3 regions of the Streptomyces sp. AK010 genome follow, and region 2 is predicted to be linked to each of the others. Evidence: riboswitches for the same ligand, from Rfam matches in the RefSeq annotation. Region 2 holds a riboswitch; each other region holds the start of a gene.
What was found. A riboswitch is a leader RNA that binds a small molecule or an ion and turns the genes downstream of it on or off. The one in region 2 is predicted to bind thiamine pyrophosphate.

Region 1: another riboswitch for thiamine pyrophosphate. It lies ahead of HDC93_RS19385 (thiamine ABC transporter substrate binding subunit); the one in region 2 lies ahead of thiC (phosphomethylpyrimidine synthase ThiC).
Region 3: another riboswitch for thiamine pyrophosphate. It lies ahead of thiO (glycine oxidase ThiO); the one in region 2 lies ahead of thiC (phosphomethylpyrimidine synthase ThiC).

Annotation. Positions count from the first base shown of each region.
Region 1 covers NZ_JACHCX010000009.1:203,757-205,949, forward strand. The annotation lists gene rlmN (23S rRNA (adenine(2503)-C(2))-methyltransferase RlmN) at 1-735, shown strand, start outside; TPP riboswitch at 790-896, shown strand; gene HDC93_RS19385 (thiamine ABC transporter substrate binding subunit) at 1,021-2,094, shown strand; gene HDC93_RS19390 (iron ABC transporter permease) at 2,133-2,193, shown strand, end outside.
Region 2 covers NZ_JACHCX010000003.1:239,733-241,925, reverse strand. The annotation lists gene HDC93_RS07315 (YibE/F family protein) at 1-1,063, opposite strand, end outside; TPP riboswitch at 1,136-1,325, shown strand; gene thiC (phosphomethylpyrimidine synthase ThiC) at 1,318-2,193, shown strand, end outside.
Region 3 covers NZ_JACHCX010000005.1:396,292-398,484, reverse strand. The annotation lists gene thiS (sulfur carrier protein ThiS) at 1-170, opposite strand, end outside; gene thiO (glycine oxidase ThiO) at 167-1,345, opposite strand; TPP riboswitch at 1,343-1,454, opposite strand; gene HDC93_RS12935 (hypothetical protein) at 1,507-1,857, shown strand; gene HDC93_RS12930 (NAD(P)/FAD-dependent oxidoreductase) at 1,890-2,193, shown strand, end outside.

The DNA of each region.
Region 1 (2,193 bases), on a different contig from region 2:
TCGCAGGCCGGGTGTGGGATGAACTGTCCGTTCTGCGCGACCGGACAGGCGGGGTTGGACCGGAACCTGTCCACCGCCGAGATCGTGCACCAGATCGTGGACGGCATGCGGGCGCTGCGAGACGGGGAAGTGCCCGGGGGTCCGGCGCGGCTCAGCAACATCGTCTTCATGGGCATGGGCGAGCCGCTCGCCAACTACAACCGGGTCGCCGGCGCCATCCGGCGGCTCACCGACCCCGAGCCCGACGGTGTGGGCCTCTCGCAGCGCGGCATCACCGTTTCGACGGTCGGGCTCGTCCCGGCCATCCACCGGTTCTCCGACGAGGGCTTCAAATGCCGCCTCGCGATCTCGCTGCACGCGCCCGACGACGAGCTGCGCGACACCCTCGTGCCGGTGAACACGCGCTGGAAGGTCCGCGAGGTGCTGGACGCCGGCTTCGAGTACAGCGCGAAGTCCGGGCGGCGGCTGTCCATCGAGTACGCGCTGATCCGGGACATCAACGACCAGGCCTGGCGTGGTGACCGGCTCGGCCGGATGCTCAAGGGCAGGCCCGTGCACGTGAACCTCATCCCGCTGAACCCGACGCCCGGGTCGAAGTGGACCGCCTCCCGGCCCGAGGACGAGAAGGCGTTCGTGGAGGCCATCGCCGCCCATGGTGTGCCGGTGACGATCCGGGACACCCGTGGTCAGGAGATCGACGGGGCGTGTGGTCAGCTCGCGGCCACCGAACGGTAGTCTGACTGTCGTAAGCACATCTGCATATGCGACACCTGCACCATCCACACCTGCATATTCCGACAGGGGAGCGCCACAGCGCTGAGAGTGCGGCACACGGCCGCAGACCCTCCGAACCTGGCCCAGGTCATTCTGGGTAGGGAGATCGGTCACCACTCGAGCTGTTGCGCCCTGCCCGGGACCACGGAAGTCCCGGGCAGGGCCGCGTCTTCTCCTGGTCACTCCAGGAGGAATCCAGTGAGCACCAAGAAGAAGCGGCTGACGGCTGTTGTCGTCGGGCTCGGCATGGCCGGCACGCTCGCCGCGTGCGGATCGTCCGGCGGTGGTCAGGGGTCCGGCGACTCCAAGACCGTGACGCTCGTCAGCCACGACTCGTGGGCCGTGTCCAAGGACGTCATCGCGGCCTTCGAGAAGCAGTCCGGCTACAAGGTCGCCGTCCTGAAGGACGGCGACGCCGGGCAGGCCGTGAACAAGGCCATCCTGACCAAGGACAACCCGCAGGGCGACGTCTTCTTCGGCGTCGACAACACGCTGCTCTCGCGGGCGCTCGACAACGGGCTGTTCCAGTCGTACGAGCCGAAGGGCTCCGACACGATCAAGGCCGAGTACCGCGTCGACCAGGACGAGCACCGGGTCACGCCCATCGACACCGGCGACATCTGCGTCAACTACGACAAGAAGTACTTCGCCGACCACGATCTGAAGCCGCCGAAGAGCTTCGACGACCTGGTCAAGCCCCAGTACAAGAACCTGCTGGTGACCGAGAACGCCTCCGCCTCCTCGCCCGGCCTCGGCTTCCTGCTCGGCACCGCCGCCCGGTACGGCGATGGGGACACCTCCCGCTCGAGCGCAGCCGAGAGCGGGGGAGGCTGGGAGGGCTACTGGAAGAAGCTCAAGGCCAACGGTGTGAAGGTCGTCGACGGCTGGGAGCAGGCCTACAACGAGGAGTTCTCCGGCTCGGCCGGCGGCAAGAAGGCCAAGGGCGACCGGCCGCTCGTCGTGTCGTACGCCTCCTCGCCGCCCGCCGAGGTCGTCTTCGCCGACCCGAAGCCGAGCGCGGCACCGACCGGCGTCGCCGAGGGCACCTGCTTCCGGCAGGTCGAGTACGCGGGGCTGCTCGGCAACGCCAAGAACTCCAAGGGCGGCAAGGCCCTCCTCGACTTCCTCATCAGCAAGAGGTTCCAGGAGGACATGCCGCTCAACATGTTCGTGTACCCGGTGACCGAGGGTGCCCAGGTGCCGCCGGAGTTCGTGAAGTACGGGCCGCAGGCGAAGGACCCGGAGACCATGGCCCCGGCGAAGATCGCCGACCACCGTGACCAGTGGGTCAAGTCGTGGACCTCACTCGTACTGAAGTAGCCGCCCGGCGGCGGGGCGTGGCGGCGCGGTTCGGCCTGCTGGCCGCGCCCGTCGCGTTCTTCGCGGTCTTCTTCGCCTACCCCGTCGCCGCGATCGTCG
Region 2 (2,193 bases):
CGCTGGCGCCCACCACGGCCACGACGAGCGGGTTCGAACCCTGCAGGATCGCGGGCAGGATGAAGAAGTTCAGCACCATGAAGCTGATGGCCAGCGCCACCAGGGCCATGACGCCCCGCAGCCGTCCGACGACCACGACGGCGATCGCGAAGATGCCGGCCAGCAGCCCCATGGGAAGACGGCGGTTGATGTCGGTGACCGAGTACTGCAGGTCCTTCGGCGCCGAGGGCTCGTAGGCGACCACGACTTCCTGGCCCTCTTGCAGCTGGCGGGACTGGTCGGGCTGGACGATCTCGGTGAACGTACGGCCCTTGTCGTCGCCGCTGTCGACCCGGATCGTCGCCCGCTTGCAGCTGCCCTTCTCCTGCTGCACCGCGGAGGAACCCTCGGCGGTGGAGGTGTCGCCGGTCGGCGGGACGCCCGAAGCGCCGGCTTCCTTGCAGCTCACCTCGACCACCTTGGTGACTGTGGCGTCCTGAGTCTGCCGGTCGAAGCCGACACCGGTGCGCTCGTGCGACGGAGCGCCGCCCGGCCACAGCACGGCGAGACCGACCAGGACCGCCGCAGCGAACGGGATCAGGATCGCCGCGATGACCTTGCGCAGATGCCGGGAGACGGGCGTGGCCGGACCGTGGTTGTGGCTGTGGGGGTGCCCGTGCCCGCCACCCGGGGCGGGACCGGGACCGGGTCCGTGCCCGTGTCCGTGTCCGTCGCCCCCGCCGTGACCGTGCCCGCCGCCTCCGCGGGGCCCTGAACCGGGCCCACCACCGGCTCCGTGGCCGGGCCCCTGAACACCGGCGGGACCGCCGGAGCCACCGTGGCCACCGGAAGGACCGGCACCCTGGCCTCCGCCGGAGCCCTGCCCGTACTCACCACCGGGGCCGGAACCGGCACCGAAACCCGCGTCACGCCCGTACCCGAGCCCGGGGCTCTGCCCTCTGCTCGGCCCGTACCCGGCCGGGGCGGCGAAATCATGGCCGTCACCACGGCCGTCGCCGTTTCCGGCGCCGGATCCGCGGGGCGGCTCGGGCGGTGGGTAGGAGGGACGCTGCGTCGTGGTCACCGCCCGATCATCGCAAGAACGACGGGGGCCCTCTGTTCACCGCGCCAGAATTGCCGCTAGCGTGGAGGCACCTTTTGTACACGCGGGAGCTCGGAGCACCGGGCTGAGAGGGCGCTGACCTCCGTCCCAGCGATGTTTCACATGAAACATCGCCGGACTCGAGTGATGTTTCACACGAAACGTCGCCGGACGGAAATCGCTGCGTCGACCGCCGAACCTGTTACCGGGTAATGCCGGCGTAGGGAGTAGGTCTCATGACCAGCAAGGACGCACGCACGCCTGCCTCCGTTCAGGACGAGAAGTCCGAGGAGGCCGGGAAGTCCATCGGCTGGCACAAGGCGTATGTCGAGGGCACCCGCCCCGACCTGCGCGTGCCGGTCCGTCAGGTGCACCTCACCAACGGCCAGTCGGTCACGCTGTACGACACGTCGGGCCCGTACACCGATCCGCTCGTCGACACCGACGTCCGCAGGGGCCTGTCGCCGCTGCGCGAGAACTGGATCATCGCCCGCGGCGACACCGAGGAGTACGCGGGTCGTCCCGTCCGTCCCGAGGACGACGGCATCAAGCACACCTCACCCCGGGGCGGCCTCCGCAACCTGGACGCGGTCTTCCCCGGCCGGCCGCGCCAGCCGCGTCGCGGCAGGACCGGGCAGGCGGTCACGCAACTCGCGTACGCCCGCCGCGGCGAGATCACGCCCGAGATGGAGTACGTCGCCATCCGGGAGCACGTGGCGCCGGAGGTCGTGCGGGACGAGATCGCAGCGGGCCGGGCCGTGCTGCCGGCCAACGTCAACCACCCGGAGATCGAGCCGATGATCATCGGCAAGCGGTTCCTGGTGAAGGTCAACGCCAACATCGGCAACTCGGCGGTGACGTCCTCCATCGAGGAGGAGGTCGAGAAGATGACCTGGGCGACCCGCTGGGGCGCCGACACAGTCATGGACCTGTCCACCGGCCGCAACATCCACACCACGCGCGAGTGGGTGCTGCGCAACTCGCCCGTCCCCATCGGCACCGTGCCGCTCTACCAGGCCCTGGAGAAGGTCGACGGCCGGGCGGAGGAGCTGACCTGGGAGATCTACAAGGACACGGTCATCGAACAGGCCGAGCAGGGCGTGGATTACATG
Region 3 (2,193 bases), on a different contig from region 2:
ACGCGGTCTCCCTCGGCCAGGGGCGTGGCGGGCCACCGCGTGCGCGGGACGACGGTTTCGTTGAGGGCGGCGGCCACGCCCGAGGGCGAGGCGGTGAGCGACCTCACGACGGTGTCGAGAGCCGTGCCGGGCAGGACGTCCCGGGGCTCGCCGTTGACGGAGATGTTCATGCGGGCTGCTCCGAGAGTGCGGTGGCGGGACTGAAGCGCTTCGGGGTGAAGGGGCGTGCCTCCTCGGGGAGTTCGCCCGTCGCCAGGACGTGCGCCATGGCGTCGCCGGTCACCGGCGTGAGCAGGACGCCGTTGCGGTAGTGGCCGGTGGCCAGCAGCAGCCCCTCCAGACCGGTCGGGCCCAGCAGCGGCGCGTTGTCGGGGGAGCCGGGCCGCAGACCGGCCCGGGTCTCGGTGAGCGGCAGCTCGGTGATGCCCGGGACCAGCTCGTGCGCGTCCCGCAGCAGCTCGTACACGCCGCCCGCGGTCACGGTCGTGTCCCAGCCCAGCTCCTCGCTGGTCGCCCCGACGACGAGCTCGCCGCTCGCGCGCGGCACCAGGTAGACGTGGCTGCCGCGCACCATCGCGCGCACGGTCCGGCTCAGGAACGGCCCGTGCCGCTGCGGCATGGTCAGCCGCAGGACCTGCCCCTTCACCGGTCGCACGGGAGGCAGCACGTCCTGCGGGACTCCCGCGAGCCGCCCGCTGAGGCTGCCCCCGGCGAGCACCACCTGCCCGGCGGCCACCTCGGTCCCGTCGGCCAGGACGACACCCGTGGCCCGGTCCCGGACGACGGTCAGCCGCTCCGCCCATGCCCGGTGGACCACCACGCCCGCCCGCTCGCCCGCGGCGACCAGCGCCCCGGCCAGCCGTCGCGGGTCGATCTGGTGATCGCCGTCGACCCGCAGCCCGCCGCGCACACCCGGCGCGAGCATCGGCTCCAGGCGCCGGCACTCGCGCCCCGACAGCCACTGCGACTCCAGCCCCGACTGCTGCTGCAGGGCGTGCAGTTCGCGCAGGTGGGCCCGGTCGTCGGCGTCCAGGGCCACGGCGAGCGTGCCGCAGCGGCGATAGCCGAGGTCCTGGCCGGTCAGCTCGGTGAGCTCGGCGGCGAAGTCCGGGTAGCGGCGGGCCGAGGCGAGGTTCAGGCCGAGCAGGGTCTGCTCGCCGTAGTGCAGTTCCGTGACGGCGGCCAGCATGCCGGCCGCGACCTGTGCGGCTCCGCCGCCGGGCTCGGGGTCCACGAGGGCGGTGGTGAACCCGCGTTGCGCGGACCGCCAGGCCGTGACCAGGCCGATGATCCCGCCCCCGATGACCAAAACATCTGATGGTGTGGACGTGGACGTAGGCGACATGGGCGTCCAGCCCCTCCCTTCGCCGGCATGACCCGGATCAGGTTCGTACGGTCGGAGGCCGCCAGCCTCCCTCTCAGCCCGGTGCGTCCGGGCTCCCGCGAGTGCTTTACGTTGGCCACCCTAGCCCGATGCCGTAGCCCGCAGTAAGGGAGCCTCCGTCCATGGCCCGATCCCTCGACGGTCTCGTCCTCGCCCCGGTCGCCGACCAGGCACCTGGTCAGGTGGGCACCCGCACCCGGTTCACGTACCACGAGCGGCAGGGCGAGATCTGGGCCGAGTACACGGGCGGCGACGTCGTACGCGGGCATCTCGTGGGTACCCGGAAGGGTGACCGGCTGGACTTCCGGTACGTCCAGCTCAAGCGGGACGGCACCACCTCCTCGGGGCACTGCGTCTCGACGGTCGTGGAGCTGCCCGACGGGCGGGTGCGGCTGGAGGAGACCTGGGAGTGGGAGTCCCAGCGGGGCGAGGGCACGAGCGTTGTGGAGCAGGTCACGGCGCATGAGCACTGACTGACAATGCGTCAGGTGTCTATGGTGATCAGGTGAGCGAGCAGACGCAGCAACCAGGTTCGTCCGCGCCGCGGCGCGTCGTCGTGGCGGGCGCGGGCATGGCCGGGGTGCAGACCGCCGTCGCCCTGCGCGAGCAGGGATTCGCCGGGGACGTGATCCTGATCGGCGCAGAGCCCCACCAGCCCTACGACCGGCCCCCGTTGTCCAAGGCCGTCCTGCTCGGCAAGTCCGAGGGCTCCGCCTTCGACGTCGACTTCGAAGCCCTCGGCATCGAACTGCGGCTGGGCTGCGAGGTACTGGGCCTGCGCCCCGCCGACCACGAGCTCGACACCGAGG